Linked DNA regions of Thalassoroseus pseudoceratinae. The protein of the gene in region 1 binds, or shares a complex with, the protein of each later gene. Links are inferred from orthologs where the notes say so. Each region holds a gene or a part of one and is shown on either strand. Other genes may lie near its edges. The genes, in order: tsaD and tsaE.

What was found.
Region 2: the proteins of tsaD (region 1) and tsaE are in contact, whole or in part, in a crystal structure (PDB 6N9A), measured with the Thermotoga maritima proteins. The link is inferred for Thalassoroseus pseudoceratinae from one-to-one orthologs. Residues at the interface, in WP_004082750.1 of Thermotoga maritima: Cys10, Asp11, Arg49, His50, Leu82, Gly84, Gly135, Gly136, Glu154, Thr155, Leu156, Asp157, Asp158, Ser159, Glu162, Asp165, Lys166, Arg169, Leu170, Tyr175, Lys213, Thr214, Leu217, Tyr218, Gln221, Arg222, Asn324; in WP_004082108.1 of Thermotoga maritima: Leu37, Gly38, Lys46, Lys57, Val59, Lys60, Ser61, Thr63, Phe64, Thr65, Leu66, Met67, Val69, Pro71, Tyr82, Arg83, Leu84, Asp86, Asp88, Phe89, Asp93, Ile128, Asp130, Glu131, Arg134.

The regions. Positions count from the first base shown.
Region 1 is NZ_JAALXT010000003.1:1,029,881-1,038,537, forward strand. What follows is about bases 3,964-6,957. They hold tsaD (tRNA (adenosine(37)-N6)-threonylcarbamoyltransferase complex transferase subunit TsaD), read left to right. Parts: upstream 3,964-4,941; coding sequence 4,942-5,973; downstream 5,974-6,957. Other genes in these bases: G6R38_RS14010 (DUF459 domain-containing protein), read right to left, coding at 3,964-4,766; G6R38_RS14020 (cytochrome c oxidase subunit 3 family protein), read right to left, coding at 5,998-6,594; G6R38_RS14025 (right-handed parallel beta-helix repeat-containing protein), read right to left, coding at 6,626-6,957. Outside these bases: G6R38_RS13985 (HisA/HisF-related TIM barrel protein), read right to left, coding at 1-536; G6R38_RS13990 (alpha/beta hydrolase), read left to right, coding at 554-1,510; G6R38_RS13995 (carbon-nitrogen hydrolase family protein), read right to left, coding at 1,555-2,412; G6R38_RS14000 (hypothetical protein), read left to right, coding at 2,641-3,144; rpsU (30S ribosomal protein S21), read right to left, coding at 3,418-3,615; more of G6R38_RS14010, read right to left, coding at 3,744-3,963; more of G6R38_RS14025, read right to left, coding at 6,958-7,993; G6R38_RS14030 (alpha/beta hydrolase family protein), read right to left, coding at 8,010-8,657.
Region 2 is NZ_JAALXT010000001.1:405,386-413,921, reverse strand. The notes cover bases 2,536-5,408. They hold tsaE (tRNA (adenosine(37)-N6)-threonylcarbamoyltransferase complex ATPase subunit type 1 TsaE), read left to right. Parts: upstream 2,536-3,665; coding sequence 3,666-4,151; downstream 4,152-5,408. Other genes in these bases: G6R38_RS01400 (hypothetical protein), read right to left, coding at 4,999-5,408; G6R38_RS01405 (ThuA domain-containing protein), read right to left, coding at 4,137-4,958; G6R38_RS01415 (DNA-methyltransferase), read left to right, coding at 2,738-3,658. Also shown: G6R38_RS01435 (hypothetical protein), read left to right, coding at 1-214; G6R38_RS01430 (lipopolysaccharide kinase InaA family protein), read right to left, coding at 219-1,037; G6R38_RS01425 (glycosyltransferase family 2 protein), read right to left, coding at 1,006-1,845; G6R38_RS01420 (fused DSP-PTPase phosphatase/NAD kinase-like protein), read right to left, coding at 1,919-2,515; more of G6R38_RS01400, read right to left, coding at 5,409-6,588; G6R38_RS01395 (sulfatase-like hydrolase/transferase), read right to left, coding at 6,756-8,165; G6R38_RS01390 (arylsulfatase), read left to right, coding at 8,335-8,536. UniProt on the Escherichia coli protein: Required for the formation of a threonylcarbamoyl group on adenosine at position 37 (t(6)A37) in tRNAs that read codons beginning with adenine.

The DNA.
Region 1 (8,657 bases):
CCCATCCCCACTCGACGCACATCAAGGACGATCAACCGGACCACGCCCATCGAAACCACGCAGTCCACGATCTCGATTGGCGAAAGTCCCGCCCAGTCGTCTACGACGGTCCGGGGTTCACCAGCGATCAAATCCAAACTAAAGACAAGTCGCTCGGCCTTCAGAACGTCGAGCGAGTCCGCAAGAAGATCCGCCGATGGCAGTGACTCGCTACCTAAAATCACCGAATCTGCTCCAGACTCCATCGCTGTGTTGAGATCGTCAACCGATCGCAGACCGGCATCGATCTCCACGTCAAATCCATTTGCGGCCAACTCGCTCCAAATCGAAATCTGGGGCGAATGACCCTCGATTGCATCCAGGTCAGCAACGTACAATCGGTTTAGCCCGAAGGTATCGCGAAACGCCTTCGCAACGTCGATTGGAACGGATGAGTTGGTAAGTTGGCTTCGGATCGGCCGGTATTCCTGCCGTTGTCCGGCGATCCCCCGCACAACTTGACCACGAAGCAGATCGAGAACCGGCAGTATTTGCATTAGGAGTACTCGGAAGAATGGATGATTCGAATCAGACGCACGATTCAGGATCGGATTCACCGACAGATCCGAAACCCATTTGGCGACGAGTGATGTATTTTGCCCTGTCCCGCGGGGCCGTGATCTATCTCGGAGTTTGTCTTGTCGTCTTTCTGATTCAACGACAAATGATCTTTCACCCCAGCCGCGTCGATCGCATAACAGCGAAAGATGCTCAAATTGACCCGGAGTTTGTTGAGGACATCGAGGTTGCCACATCCGATGGTTTGATGATTCGCGGTTGGTATTTCAAGGCTGTGGTCAAAAAGACGAGTTCCGAAGCCGCTGACGAATCGCCGAATCGTGTCATCATTTTCTTTCACGGCAACGCAGGCGATCGGCGGCATCGGCTGAGCGATGTCCGCAATTTTCGGGAACATGGTTTGGATGTCCTACTCATCGACTACCGTGGCTACGGTGACAATCCTGGACAACCGACGGCCGAAGGCTTGGCGATGGACGCCAAGGCGGCGTGGAAATATCTCACGGACACACGGGAAATGCCACCTGATCGAATTTTGATCTTTGGTGAGTCACTGGGAACCGGAGTCGCCACTCGACTGGCAGCCGAGTGTTGTCAAGACAATCAAGAACCCGGGGGCCTCATCCTGCGGAGTGCGTTTTCGTCAATCGCAGATGCAGCCGGCGAACGTTTTCCCTGGCTGCCAGTGAGAATGCTCCTCAGAGACCGATTTCCGTCCGACACCTATATTGCAGACGTCACGTGTCCAATCTTCATGATCCACGGTGATCAAGACCGAACGATTTCCTATCGGCTCGGGCAGAAACTTTTTGCCGCCGCGCCTGAGCAATCGACCTCGGGATTCAAAAAACGATTCTTGACACTCGAGGGCGTCGGACACAATGACATTCTGTCGGCAGCCGGGCGAAAACACATCGACGCACTCAACGGCTTCCTGGACGATCTGCCTTGAGGTGGGGCAGTCGACCGTGAAAGGATTGCTCGTATGGGTGCTGTCTAGTTGTTCGCGGTTCGTCCGGGAGGCGTCATGCCGTGCGGCAGAGTGAGAGCGTCGTAGAGTTCCGGACGGCGATCCGCTTTCCGATGAAGTGAAATCACACCTGGTTCCCGTGAAGCGGTTTTACGACGAGCCAAATCCAAATCGATATCCGCATACAGGATCGTCTCTTCTGTTTCGTCCGCTGATGCCAATGTCTTGCCATAAGGATTGCAAATTCGGCTACCGCCGATGAAGGGGCATCCGCGTTCCACGCCGACCCGGTTCACAGCAGCGAAATACACACCGTTTTCCATCGCGCGGATATTTGCGACATGAGCGGGCAAACATTCCGCCCCCTGCGGCCAATTCGTCGGCAAGGCGATCAGGTCGGCTCCCGCCAACGCCAAGCAACGTGGAGGTTCTGGGAGTGTGGCGTCGTAACAGATATTCAAACCGACGCGAAAATCACCAACCGTCCCAATCTTGACCAATTCGTCGCCATAATTCGCGACTTTGTCCACACCGATGAACGGAAGATGCGTTTTTCGATACGAAACGATCTGGCCATCCGGGCCGATCAACACGGCCGTATTCCACACGCCTTGTGGGGCCCGCTCAATCAAACCGACAATCACTGAGCACCCCAACTCCCGACACAGCGATGCCAGGGTTTCCGTCGCCGGACCAGGTACCGTCTGGGCAATTTCCTCGGCTTCTTCGAGCGATTCGTAGCAGTATCCGGTGAGTGAACACTCAGGAAAGATGACCAGCTCCGCTCCGTTTCGGCGAGCTTCACGTGTTTTTGAGTCCACCCGATCCAAATTACCGGAGACATCGCCGAACAATACATCGGTCTGAACACCCGCGATTTTCATATCAACACCTGTTGTTGCGATCTAGTGATCAGGGTGGAACACGACTTTTCTGGGACAAACGTAGGTCATTGCAGCTGCATCGTCCAGAGTCGAATGTCGAATTGCTGGGTCGAAATCGTTGGTGATGCTAGCCAACCGGAATCGGAATTGCTATCTTAGGTGGCTTGACGAGAATGCCGATTGTGAGATCAAAAACAACGGTGCCGATTACCCAGGACCCGCAATTTCATGAGTAAGAGACGTCTCGAACAACGCCGGATTGCCGAAGCGGCGGAGCGCATCGAAGTCGATGCCCCAGAACGAAAACGAGCGACCCGGAAGTCGAAAGCCAAGACCAAACGAGCCAAATCGACCACCACGCGGCGGACGAAAGACAAAACACCAGCCCGACGTCGCATCGTTTGGTGTGTTTTCAACGGTAGCATGAAAGAAGAAGCTCGGTTTCCTTATGACCAGAAGGAAGCAGCCGAGGAAAAACTGGATCAACTGCGAGCCAAAGCCACCAAGAAGCTGTATTTCCTTCAGCCGGTCAAAGAACCACTGTCAGACGCCGCTGTCGCCGCAACACCGGAAACTGAGCCGACCGTCGTCGAGGACGAAGTCGCTCCAGTTGAGGACGATGCTACGCAAGACGATCTGGACGACGATGACGACGTCGAAGATGAGGATGCCGTCGACGAAATTCCAGAGGATGACGATGACGACATCGACGACTCTGATGACGACGACTAGACTGGAACACAGTCTTTGACCATTGCGGTGGACGTGATAAGTGCTCTGGTTCCTGTTGCTACGTGACAGGAACCATTTTCATTGGAAGTCGACGAACGGTTGTCATACCGCTGCCAACTGGCAAAACAAAAAGCCCGGAGAAGAAAATCTCCGGGCTTTGATCGTAGCTAAATCAATAGCAGCTAACGGCTTCCGCTGCGTATCCAAAAAGCCGAGATGTTGATGAGTGCAACCTCTCGTGCTCTGTCACGACACGCCAAACCCGGTCAGGGTTTAGGAAATACCTTGCAAGCGGTTGATACGAGCACGCCGTTCGGCTCGGCGGCGAGCGCGGCGTTTTTGATCGCTCGGCTTCTCGTAGTATTCACGTCGACGCATTTCTTTTTTGACTCCAGCGTGCTCAACAAGCTTCCGGAATCGTTTCACGGCGTCTTGAACCGACTCATTCTCACGTAGACGCAACTTAACCACTCACAAGCTCCTTTCGACCGTTTTGATATCAAATTCAAGAGAGCAAAATACGGGCCAATCCGTATCCGCGATACTGAACTATAACCGATTCGGATGCTTCACGCAAACCGGACTGCCCGCAACCCGCCCTATTTTTCCGCCCAATAATCGAAAACGAGCACTTCTTTGAGGTGCGGTCGAAGAACTTTCACGAAATCCTGGTGAGCCGGGTGGGGCAGATAGCCGTCTCGGTCGGATTCACTCTCGAAAGTCACCAGGAAACCATGGGTGAAGCCCGCAGCCTTGTTTTCAGGGCTGATGTTCGTCCCCATCTCGAAATCTTTGATTGTCTTGATCTTCTTCGGCAGGGCGGCGAATGCGTCAACAACTTCTTGAATCTCTTCTTCGCTGGATTCGTCCTTGAATTGGAACAGCACGAAATGACGAAGCAGTTTGCCAGACTTGGAATCCGAATTCACTCCCAACGCGTTTAGCATCACATTGGCGACGAATTCGTTGCCAGCAGCGTTGAGGTGTACGCCATCGGTTGTGAGAACATTCTTTTCGGCATCCTCAGCGTTGATTTCCTTGAGTTTCTCTTGGAATTCGCCTCGCAGATCCAGATACGCGACGTCATTTTTCTTGGCGACTTCCTGGCCGATTTTTCGATACTCGTCCAGCATTTTGTCTAGCTTGAGTGGGTTTTCGCCCTTCACACGCTCGCCGATGACGCTGGGAGAACTCAGGATCACTTTCGCACCGGCATCCTGAATCTGTGAGATGATGTCTTCAAGACCGGCACGAAAGTCTTCCTGGCTCGTGCCACGATTGCGAATCGAATGCCAGACATCGTTGATACCGATGTAGATCACGACCAACGTCGGTTTTCGATCGAGAACGTCTCGTTTGAGGCGGGCTTGCAAATCAGGGACACGATTTCCACTAATCCCAGCACCGATCACTTCGATATTTGCGTTCGGACGGTGTTTTTGAATCGCTTTGCGAACCAGCGTGACATATCCGTTCGGCCCGGCCCCCGCTTGGGTGATCGAATCCCCCAGGAACACGATTCGCTCGTTGTCCCCAACTTCCGGAAAATCAGCGGCGAATCCCGTCATGTTTAGCAGTCCCATTCCCACAACAACACCGAAAATACTCCTCAGATTCAGCATGACATTGCTCTCCTCGATTGATAGTGAAACTCCCAGAATGACCAATTTGGTCACGCAACGAACATAACCGTCACCGACTCTCGATGCCACAGTCCGGACACTCTAAAATGATTCTCCGCGATTTGCTTCGTTTTGGATGTGGGTTGGTTCGTGAAACCTCTGTTCTGGTCTCGGCATGGAATACTTGCTTGCGTTGGAAACCTCGTGCGATGAAACCGCCGCTGCGGTGATTGCGCGAGATCGCCGTGTGTTGTCCAGCATCGTCGCGTCGCAAGCCGAACTCCATGAGCGGTACGGCGGTGTTGTCCCGGAAATTGCATCGCGGGCTCATGTCCAGCGAATCTTGCCGGTCATTGATGAAGCCGTGAAGTCAGCCGGAATTGCATTGACCGATCTCGCTGCGATCGCGGTCACGACAGAACCGGGACTGGTTGGTTCCTTGCTTGTGGGACTCACAGCGGCAAAAACGCTATCGTCGGTGCTGCGAGTTCCATTGGTGGCGGTCAATCATATCGAGGCACATCTGTATGCATGCCGAATGGCTGCCAATCGCGAGGTGTTTCCGGCGGTTGGCTTGGTCGTCAGCGGTGGGCATACGAACCTTTACGATTGCCGATCCGCCTTGGAGTTCCAACTGCTTGGTTCCACCATCGACGATGCCGCTGGTGAAGCGTTCGACAAGGTGGCAATTCAGCTCGGACTATCCTATCCCGGCGGACCGTCGATCGAAGCAGCTTCTCGCGACGGTGACGAAACAGCTTTTGACTTTCCACGGACGTTCATCGCGAACGACCGCTTGGAGTTCAGCTTCAGTGGCATCAAAACGGCTGTCCGATACCAAGTGACTGGTGTTCCCGGCTCCCGTCAACCGCCACCGCCGCCGATGACTCCGCAACGAGTCGCCGATATGGCGGCATCGTTTCAAGCGGCTGTGGTCGACGTGTTGGTTGCCAAATGTAAACTTGCCCTGCAAAAGACCGGCCATCGCAAGTTATGTATCGGCGGCGGTGTCGCTGCCAATCGTGCGTTGCGTGAGAAATCGACTCGAATGGCCGAGGACTTGGGGAGCGAGGTATTCTTTGCCCCGCTCAATTTGTGCACGGATAACGCGGCGATGGGAGCGATCGCTTGGGAACTCTTTGAAGCCGGTCGGTTTGCACCACTCGATGTTGACGTCACTCCCGGACTGGTCCGCTTGCAACGTTGACTGCTCGCCGGTTTATTGAAGTGATCAGAGTGCGATCAAGAACACCATAAGGATTGCCATCCAAGCGGCTCCCAAAACGTGCCAAAATCCGCCACACGCCGTTACGCCCCAATAGTATTCGTGGTCGTAACGATCGTCCAAGCTCTTGAGAGTGACATAGAGTAGGAACAAAAGCGCGACGCTCACGTGCATCGCGTGCAGGAATGCTAGCACGAACACGAACGCTCGGGAGCCCGTTGTGACGGCTTCGGCGGTCCGCTCCTGTTGTGCCAACAGCCACCATAACGCATAGCTCTGGATGCTTACGAAAAGTGCACCGGCACAGACCGCGCCGAGCATTCGTTTGCGAAAGGGACGTTGTTTCTCTCGCTGCACGAACCCTTGCGCCTGGATGAGCAGCACACTCGTCCAAACTAGCAGTGCGGTGCTAATCCAGAACGCCAGTGGTAGATGGATTCTTTGGTCGGCGTTGACAACGGTCTTCGCATCAATGGGGAAGATTTTTGTCAAACCCCAAGTCAACGAAAAAACGAGGAGGTAGACGACCACAATCGTCTGGAACAAGCGGACCGCGAAACCACTGGCGGTACGGCGGGGCTGTGTCGTGGAAGACGTGTCCATCTCGGGACCGAAGCAAGACCGAAAAGAAAAGTTACTGTTCAGTCCAATTATCGCCGGTCGTCAAGCCTGCTTGCTTATCGGCGACAATTTCTTGCTCCCGCGAGTGCACCCGACAACCGGAAATCCTGTTGTTTCGACCTTCACCTCGAAACCGAACCGCATGGTTGGAAAGAACTTCCGCCCGCGTATCGGCAATCGTGCAGTTCAGAATGCTGATTTGTTGGCAGTCTACTGCATCCACTCCCAGCGGTACGCCATCAAGCAGTTGGCAGCCGTTGACATCAATTCGCTGGCACCGCACCAATTCCAACAGTGACGCCCCGCTCACTTGGCCGGTGTCGCTTTCGTCTCGCAGGTTGCAACCGCTCAACACGCAATCGGTGGAGTCAACGAACCGAACCCCCATTCCATACGAGGGGGTGTGACGACGAAATGTGTTGCCCGTCGATTGGATTTGCTGAGACTGCTCGACCAGCAAATTGCGATTGGTCGCGGAATAAATGACATTCCCACTCAACGAGATACCATGCCCGCCAGTAATGTGCACATTGTTTTCTTGGCTACCGATGATGTTGCCACTGATCGCCCAAATGCCGGGTCGATGCTTTTGTTCTGGATCGCCGAGAATGCGGATGTTACATCCCCCTTCGGAATTGGTTGCTTGAATGGTGTTGGAGCAAACGGTGACTTCCGCGACACTTGCTCCTTCGGCGGTTGTGTCGACGTAGATTTCTGCTGTCGGTTCCGGTGCAGTGTTGAACACGCGGTGGTTGTTGTATTCGATGTCGTTGCCGGTGATTTGGAGGTTGCGAATCTCGGATTTCTCAATTCGGATTCCACCAAGCCGATTGTAACTGATGTGGTTGCCCACAATGTTAATTTGGTGCAGATTGAGCTGATCGAGGTAAATCCCCACTCCGGTATTATGGTAGATGTTGCAGCCGGAGATCCGGACGTTGCGGTTGCGACGGTACAAGTGAATGCCGTGACGAACACCTTGGATCAAGACGCCATCAATGATTGGCTGAAAGGTGCCAATCAACTGGATGCCGTCGGCTTCCTCGTGAGCGCCTTCAATCTCGATCCCACTAATAGTCGGTGTTCGCTGTGACCGAGTGATCTCTGGCTTCACACTCTTCGGGTCACCGGTTCCACCATGCGTGCCGACGATCCGAAAGGCCGGTCCGGGGCCAGTCATTCGAACTTTGGCGGTGCCGCCGACTCCTACGATTCCCAGCGATCCCTGTTTCGCGAGCGGAACTTCGATGGAGCGGCTGATGGTATAGATACCGGGAGGAAATTCCAGTACGCCGTCACCAGCTTGAAGGGCGTGCTGAATGGCCTCTGTATCGTCGGCATTTCCATCACCGACAGCACCAAAATCTCGAATACTACTCATGATGACTTGCTCTGGTTCATCGCTCGACTTGTTTGTCGGCGTTAAAGAAATTCACTAGACGCTCAAGTTCGCTGTAGAGGAAGAGAGCGGCTGAGATGTGTCCCGACTCCAGCCACACGAGTTCCGCATGCGAGCCGATCGCTTGATGCAACAGGTCCGCACATTTGGGGGGGATGACTTCGTCGTGTTTGGCGGCGACCATCAGCACGCGGCGATTCTTCAGTCGGTCGGCATAGGTTAGTGGATCGGCCGGTGCCGCCTGTTTGAGGAACGCCTCACGATCCAACCCTTTGGCTTCCCAGTTTTCTCGCAGTTTGCGGAGTTTCGGGTCCGGGTGATCCCAGATCGCGGCCGGCAATCCACCACCCGCCAAATAGATCGCCACGTTTTGGAATCTCGGTTCGGCTTGGGCGGCAAGACTGGTCATGATGCCACCGAGACTGATCCCGGTGATGCCTAATCGATTCGCATCGACTTCGGGACGACTCCGCAGCCAAGCACCGGCCCGGCGAATATCGAGAATCGCTTGTCGCATCCCTTCAACGGTTTCTTCGATGTCGGGGGAAATTAAACGCCGACGGATTTTCGGATCCCGACGCTCGCCGTAATAGGGCAACCGGATAAACAGAACGGCGATTCCGCGACGGGCCAAACCGTTTGAGAT
Region 2 (8,536 bases), on another replicon or contig:
CTTCCGCCCCCGTGGGTTCGGACGTTTGTTCGTGGAACCGGATACCCCGAAGCGGATGGACTATCACCGTGCCGTGCTCACACAACCGGTCAGCGGATATGGTCCGTCATACTACTACCGGACTCCGGACCAACGTTGCAAATGCGAATGCTGCTGTGAGGACTGTTTCAGCGATTCTGATGGGGATGGCACCTGCGATCGTTGCGAAGAGTAACCGCTCACCGGTCCACTTGGCACGTCTTCAGGAGTCGTGCCATTTGGTCCTTGGTTTGAGAATCGGCCGCCGAGCAGTTCATCGCCTTCATCATCTTCCGATGATCGCGACGTCTGTCTTTGGCGGCGTACGATTTGTGCACGCCTTCGCAGTCGATCAGCCACAATTTCCATGTGCCGTCATTATCGAGCGACGGGAAAAAGTGACGGGTGCAGACACCACGCCAAGCCAGACCGGCTCGGTGAATTTTGGAAAGCGTCTTCGCAACCGACGCCAGCAATTCGGTTTGCAATTCGTTGCTCAGTCGTTGCCAACCGCCATTCTCGAAGAGCTCGTGCAAGGAGTGCGGCGGTGGCACTTCCTTCAAGATGACCGCTTCGCGAAATCGCAACATGCCGTGACGCAACAACGCGATTCGCTCCGGCACACGCAGACCGATTTCCTGCAGCCGTTCAATTCCCAGCCACTCCCGGTGTGGGAAGCTTTTGAGGAATTGACCAGATTTGAGATCAGTCATTCTCGGCCAGACCCGTCGCCGTCCCCAATTCAATTTAATGAACGACGGAACGGCTTTCTTGAGGCCTGGCAGTGCCATGGGAATCACGGCGCGACCACGATGACCGTGCACACTCAAGCGAGTGAGTGAAAACAGACGATCGAGATTCGTCAGCCCACTGCGATGCATGATCTCGCGGGCTTCGGACGATTCGTAAATCGCGGAGCCCGAGAACGGTGACGGCCAACTCATGCGGAGAGGTGACGGCCAATCGGTTTGTACGGGAAATGCCCAACTAGGCCGCGCGAGTGTTTCTGTGAGAGGCATCCAAAGAACTTTCGGTCACGAGGTGTTGAATCCACGGTTCCGCAAACAATTCGGAAACCTTGTTTTCGACTTTCTTCTGTGCACGACGGTGATTCAAAGGTTTCTCAGGACGTAACCCTGCTGTTCCGTGAGCCACGTGGAACACGTCTTCGGCCATCGTACGAACGGGAACCAGTCCCGTCTGGAAACCGGCATCCCAAATTTGTCGGGCGATCGCGTAGCCACCGCCTTTCATCCCGTCTTGATGGAACGACAAGCCGTGGGTTCGCAACGTTTCCGTACGGTACATCGCACAGTAATCACGTGGATAGTGCCGCTGCTTCCATGCTTCCGCCGTTTTCAATCCCAATGCGGATTTCAAACGATTGGTAGCGAAGCCAAAGACTCGTTTCTGCCACAGATAAAGGGGATGTTCGAGTTCCAGTTTCCACGCACCGGACGCCGCGACGCGATCATCTTGTTCCAAGATGGCGATCATGTTGTCGAGCCACGCATCTCGGCGGACGAACACATCGGAATGCATGGTGACGTAGTATTTGCCCGTCGCCACTTGCAGGCCTTGGTCCCAAGCGGTGAAGACATTCTTTGGCCAATTGTCGGAGGTTTCTTCCGGACGCTCGATGAGGTGAATCCAATCGAGCGAACGGAGATAGTCGAGACTTTGGTCTTTCGAGCCATTGTCGATGACAATCACTTCTAGATCGTAGTCTTCCGAATGCTGGCGAATTGACCGCAGACACGGCTTGGCGTATTCCTCGACCTGCCAATGCGGAATACAAATGGTAATTCGTGGACCGACCGATCCCATATCTCGACCCTTGACGTTAATGCATGACCTTCACAAAACATCCGGTGAAAACGCAGTATTGGTAGCCCCACGATTACTGCCGAAGGACACGAATGTCTTCCGCGGATGCGGTTGGGTAGAGTTGGCGATGTTCTTGGTCGAAGTTTTTGACGAAGGCTCGCACATTGACGTTGTGATCGTCACGTCCGAACAGCGGTTGTTTGGCGAGCGATTCTTCCGCACTCAAACCGCGATACTTGATGTCATAAAGCGAAAGAAATTTGGCGGTTCGTGTCACGCCATGTTGGCAGTGAACGAGCATCGGATAATTGTTGGGGTCGGAGAGGATCTCGAGATGATCGGTAATCGTCGGATCATCCGCTTCGACGTTAAGCGTCATCGGAAGTTCGATGAGACGCGCACCGGCATTGGTGACAGCCTTTCGTTCACCGTCCCAACGCGGTTCGCCCATTTCACCGGGATTGCACAAGTTGACCACGGAACGAATTTGGTATTTTTCGATGACTTCATCGAGGACATCGGGTTCCAGCCAAGCGGCTCGGTAGACCAAACCTTCGTCGTGGGTCGCGAGGTGTTTGTAGCGGTGATGCTGGTGATACGCGTATCCGCCAGCCAACACGCCCACTACGGCGGCGAGGCCAATGCCCCAGAGAGTCGTTCGTCGTTGCATGAGGGAGGCTCCGAGTGCGAGTCCATTCGAGTGTCGGATGCTGGCGTAAAATCGTCAGCGTCGCGAGGGTTCTAGGACATCATTGAAACTTCGTCAATCGGTCTTTTGGACTTGCGCGTGAGCAGCGGTCGGCATTATGATGTCAAACTCACGAACACTCCCCTGCCCGAAGACCCGAGCTTGCTTCCCCAAAAGTGACTTCCAAGAGGCGAAACAACGACAATGCCCAAACCGCCAAGCACCGGCTTGATTCATGGAGACTGCCTGACCGAACTGAAAAAACTGTCGGACGGATCGGTCGATTTGGCCTTTGCCGACCCGCCGTTCAATATTGGCTACAGTTACGATCAGTACGACGACAATCTCCCCTCCGATGAATACGAGCAGTGGTGTGAGGAGTGGATGGGGGAAGTCGTGCGGGTGTTGAAGCCGAACGGAACCTTTTGGTTGGCGATCGGTGATGAATATGCCGCTGAACTCAAAGTGTTACTGACACGCACCTTGGGGATGCACTGCCGAAGTTGGGTCGTGTGGTACTACACGTTTGGCGTCAACTGCAAACACAAGTTCAGCCGTTCTCATGCTCATCTGTTGTACATGACCAAGGACCCTGCGGAGTTCGTCTTCAACGTGGACGACCCCGCAGTCCGTGTGCCTTCGGCTAGACAACTTGTGTACAAAGACAAACGGGCCAATCCCAAAGGTCGGCTTCCGGATGACACTTGGATTGCTCCCCCTATTCTTCGCGATCACGAGGGATGGGTTCTCAGACCGCAGGATGTCCCGGAGAGCTTTCAAGCCAGTGAAGACACCTGGTATGTGCCTCGGGTTGCCGGCACGTTCAAAGAGCGGAAAGGATGGCACGGTTGTCAAATGCCGGAGCAAGTTCTCGCCAGGATTATCCGAAGTTGCTCCCACGAGGGTGATCTCGTTCTCGATCCGTTCGCGGGTAGTGGCACCACGTTGGCGGTTGCGAAGAAACTTGGTCGTCAGTATCTCGGGTACGAGATCAGCGAGGACTACGTAAGTTGGGCCAGCGAGCGGTTAGATCAAATCAAGACTGGTGATCCACTCGACGGAGCCGAAAACCCGCTTCGAAGCGTACCGTCCACAAACAATGGAAAAAAACTCAAAGAACACTGAGACAAACATGGCGACAGTTGAGTTCATCGCAAATGACGAACCGGAAACCGCTCGATTCGGGTGTGTCTTCGGTACGGTTTGCGTGCCAAATTTGGTCGTGGGATTGGTCGGGGATCTGGGCGCTGGGAAGACTCGGTTTGTGCGAGCCGTTGCCGGTGAACTTGGCGTGCCGACTGAAATGGTCAACAGCCCCACATACATCCTAATCCATGAATACGCCGGACGGTTGCCGGTGTTTCACTTCGACACTTACCGACTCCGTGACGAAGACGAATTTTTGGAACTTGGCGTCGACGAACTATTTTCCGCCGGTGGGGTTTGCCTGATCGAGTGGGCGAATCGCGTTGAGGAGATTTTGCCCGTGGATCGGCTGTGGATTGATATCACCGTCACCGGGCCGGAGAGTCGGAAATTCAAGATCACTTCCAATGGCGAGCTAACCGATCGTGTGTTGGCGGAGTTGCGAAAACGAATCGATTCAGCGGGGCTCTAGTTGCAATTGAGCAGGCTTCACATCGACCGCGATGCCGGTTTGCCGAATTGGTTGGTGTCCGGTCCAGAGAATCCCTTGCACCATCAATCGCCGATACTCCGGCAGTTTCCAATTCTTGTGGAAATGACCGCCGCTGAAGCCAAACGAACGCCCGCCGTCCTCACGTTCCCATGCCCATGCGACCGGTTCTTCACGGTCTTCGATGTCGGCGAAGATAAGACCCACGTGGTTCTCACGCTCGGCTGGAAACTTCAAGCGATAGTAGAATTCCTCGTGGACATTGAACGGCTTGATCCCGCGAAGAATCGGGTGATCAATCGTCGCGGGACGGGCGGATGTCTCGACGACTTTGTATTTGCGATCCGGTCCGCCATGACAACCGCCGAACAAGGAAACGTATGCGGGAACATCCTCGGCATCACGGGTTCCCATGCCCCAGTGCAGACAGACGAAACCACCACCCCGCTGGGCAAGGTGTTTGAAGGCGGCCAGTCTTTTCGCATCCGCGCTGAGCCACTTCGCTCCTTGGGAAAGGAACACGACAACCACGTCGGCACCGTCGATGAGATCCGGTCCTTCGCTCCAAGCGTCGTCGGCGGAAACGACAATCGTTTGCAAGTTTTCAAACGGTTGCAACATCTCCGCCATCAGATTGACGCCCGCCATGTACTCATGCGTGCGAAATGGGTGCCCATCCGGTTTTTGCCCGAGCAAGAGCACTCGCTTCGGACGCGGATTCTCCGCCGCGACGGCCAACGGCACCGGCTGAAGAAGACAACCGAAAATCAACACAAATAGAATCCGCATGAAGACACCTGTTTCTGAGCTGAACGAATTGGACTGCCGTCTACTCCTGCATCAGATTGAGAAGCCTAGCTAGCGGACGGGGCATGAATACAGGACCGTCGAAGAAGTAACTGATCACGTTCACGATCACGTAGAAGACGATCAGACCGACAACTCCACCGACAATTTTTGTGGTGTTGTTATCGTCGTCCTCGGCGTCGGGAGCGTGTGGGTCCTTCACAGACGGACCTTCCCATTTGGTCTCTTTCTCCTGCGTGATGAGATCCAAATCGGGCTGGTAGTAATATGTCAACCATCCGTTCAACCGCATCAGGAACAAGGCGGGAATTCCCATCAACGCGATGGCTCCTAAGATCATCGCCAACGGGCCCAGAAGTTGTTTGTAGTCGATTTCCGTGTAGGCGTTTTCACCTTCGGACGTGAGAAATGCCTTCATGGCGATCATCTCGCCTTCGCCGGTATCAAACCAGAACCCTTTCGGTGACTTCGACTTATACGAAAGGGGCATTGCCGGGCCGTCTTCGCTGTCGCCGCCGGTTTTCGGTTCCTCGAAGATTTCGACAGCACCACGTCGGGCGTTCATCTCCACTTCGTCGATGATCGTCGTGAGTCCCTCGCCGAAATTCAGAATGAGAACCGTCATCATCAAAATGGCGGGCAGCATGGTCAGGACGAAGAACATCGCCCAATGCATCGCTGGCTTCGCGACGCCCTTGGTAAAGAATGGCGGCATCGTCTTCCAGAAGCACCATCCCGGCCACTCTTGCGGCATGGCGAAGTGGGACATGGCGATCGGGAAGAACGGGATCAAGGGCACACACCCCAGTAAAATGATTCCCAGCCCGTTGATCAGTTGCAGATCGTTGATCTGCATGATGCCATAAATCAGCGGTCCAATGATGATTGGAAACCCGCCGATCAATATCCAACCGACGAATTTGAATCCGTTGGCAGCGGATAAGAAGAAATCGAATCGAGGATGCTTCCACACTTTCCGGCGGGTGTCGTGTGTGAACTGAATGATTTCGGTGTGAAGCAACCACAGCCAACCGGGGATCACCGGCAGGAATGTGCAAGTCACCAGCACCCAGAACGCTTTCAATGGGCCGCGACTGCAATACAGCACCATGAACAAGCTCAACAACCCAAGCAATCCGCAGATGACATGATAGATCATCGTCCGAAACGCGACTTTTTTGTGTTCCAGCAGGAAGTTCCACGCATCGGGAACGCCCTTACTGAAGTACCTGGCTGGGTCGGGGCCGCCGCGTTTTTTTAGCTTCTTTTTGCGTGCCGAGAGTTGTCCGGTTTCCAGGTCGACTCCGCACTTATCGCATTCGATGTCGTCCTCATCGGCTTCCGCACCGCATTTCGGGCAGATTCGGGTGTTGGCATCCTCCACACGCGAAAGATCCATCCGGGCCAATACGTCTTCGACATCGCCACCGCCGCCACCACTTGGCGAGGACGCTCCGCTGCGTTTGCGACGAGGGCCTGATGACTTCTTGGCTCCCCCACCCGGCACGTTGACTTTGCCGCCGCAAGCTGGGCAACGGATCACCCGACCACGGGTTTTATCGGGAAGTGTCAGTCCTTTTTCGCATTCAGGACAACGAATTTTCACCGGCATCGAAAAACTCCCAGCGAACCAAACTCAACATTGAAAACGCTCACCGGGAGCTGAGTCAGTTGAAGTGTTCTTGCTACAATTTCCCTGTTGTGCACTTTACCATCTTTCCGAGGGCTGTCATGTCGATTCCCCACGAGACTGGAACTCAAATCAAATTGCGTGGTGGTTCAGTCCGATTCCGGCGCTTGCCAGGGAATCTTTCCATAGAGTCGAACTTGATTTTGCAATTTGTTGGCGAGTTCTCGATACACGCGAGGGTTTTCGGATAACAAGTTTCGCTCTTCGAGCGGATCATCGTCGAGGTTGTATAACTCTTGCTTGCCGAACGGGCTGTTCTGAAGCAGTTTCCATGGACCGCGTCGGACGGCATCGATGGTTTTGCCTTGGTATTGCAGACCGCCTTCACGACGACGGAAGAACGCGATCGGCCGCAATGGCTCCTGTGCCTTCCCCTTGAGCGTGGGCAAGAAGCTTCGTCCGTCGAGATCGGTGGGCTTCGTCGCAGTTGTGGCATCGACGATCGTGGTGAAGATATCCATGCTCATGGCGGTGAATTGTGTTTCGGTTCCCGGTTCGATCACGCCCGGCCATTTGGCGATCGTGGGGACTTTCAAGCCGCCCTCGTAGACGGTTCCTTTCCCCGCCCGTGTCGGTCCGTTGTTCGCTCCGACGTTGATTTGCCCGCCGTTGTCGGAACTGAAAATCACGAGCGTGTTGTCGGCTTGGCCGGTGGACTCTAGGCACGTCAACACTTTGCCGATCCCGGCATCCATATGTTCAATCAGTGCGATTAACTTGGCCCGTCGTTCCGAGATTCCCGTTTCGCGTTGACGGACTTTTTCGACCCATTCCGCCGGCGGTTGAATCGGTGTGTGCGGCGCGTTGTACGCCAGGTACAGGAAAAATGGTTCAGACTCGTCGCCCCGAGACTTCAGGTAGTCGCATGCCCAATCGGTAAACAAATCCGTCGCGTGACCCTTTGGATCGATCACCTCTTGATTCCGTCGCATGTAATTGACGTCGTGACGACGGTGCTTGTAGTAGTCGTCCATCATGTCACCAAGAAAGCCGTGAAACCAATCGAATCCGCGTTCGTTTGGTGTATTCGGAGACTCCAACCCCAAATGCCATTTTCCGATGATGGCCGAGTGATACCCCTGCGTCTTCAAAACCTTCGGTAACAACGTGGACTCGGGAGACAACCATCCCCAGCTGTTGTTTGCGTGCGTGCGGATCACCCCCGGAACACCGACCCTGTCTTGATATTTGCCGGAAAGTAACGCCGCCCGTGTCGGTGAACACACCGGACAATTGGCGTAGAAATTCGTGAATCGCAGTCCGTCGCTGGCAAGTTTGTCCAAATTAGGGGATTGCAAATCCGGAGCACCATAGCAACTCAAATCCCCATAACCGAGATCGTCCGCCAGGATGACGATGACGTTCGGCGACTGCGGTTTTTCTGCGGCTTTGGTGCTTGTCTGCAAGAGACCCAATGCAACGACCATGACCGCGAGGCCAGTCAACGCGACGAAATTGGTCGTCCATCTCGGGCGGCATAAGCCTTGTTTGCGGGACATAAAGGGATTTCCGAAAGAGCGATTTTCTGAATGGGTTTTCTGAGATTGTTGAGTATCCAAGTCTGACTGCGGTAGGTCAACTTCGCCGCTAAATTCGGTAGGCTTGCCATCGCAATCGGAATGGGTGATGCTTGAGATTCTTCGGAATTCTCTTCTCGAAAGGCCAACGATGTCGCTCCAACGTGGTTTGTTCTGGGCTCTAGCCTGTATTGTGATTGGTGGAAGTTCGACCTATGCGGATTCGCTCCAAGGCAGCCGTCCGAATATCATTTTGGTCATGACGGATGATCAGGGGATGGGGGACTTGTCCTGCATGGGAAACAAAGTCCTACGGACGCCGCATCTCGATCGTTTTCACGCGATGTCCACGC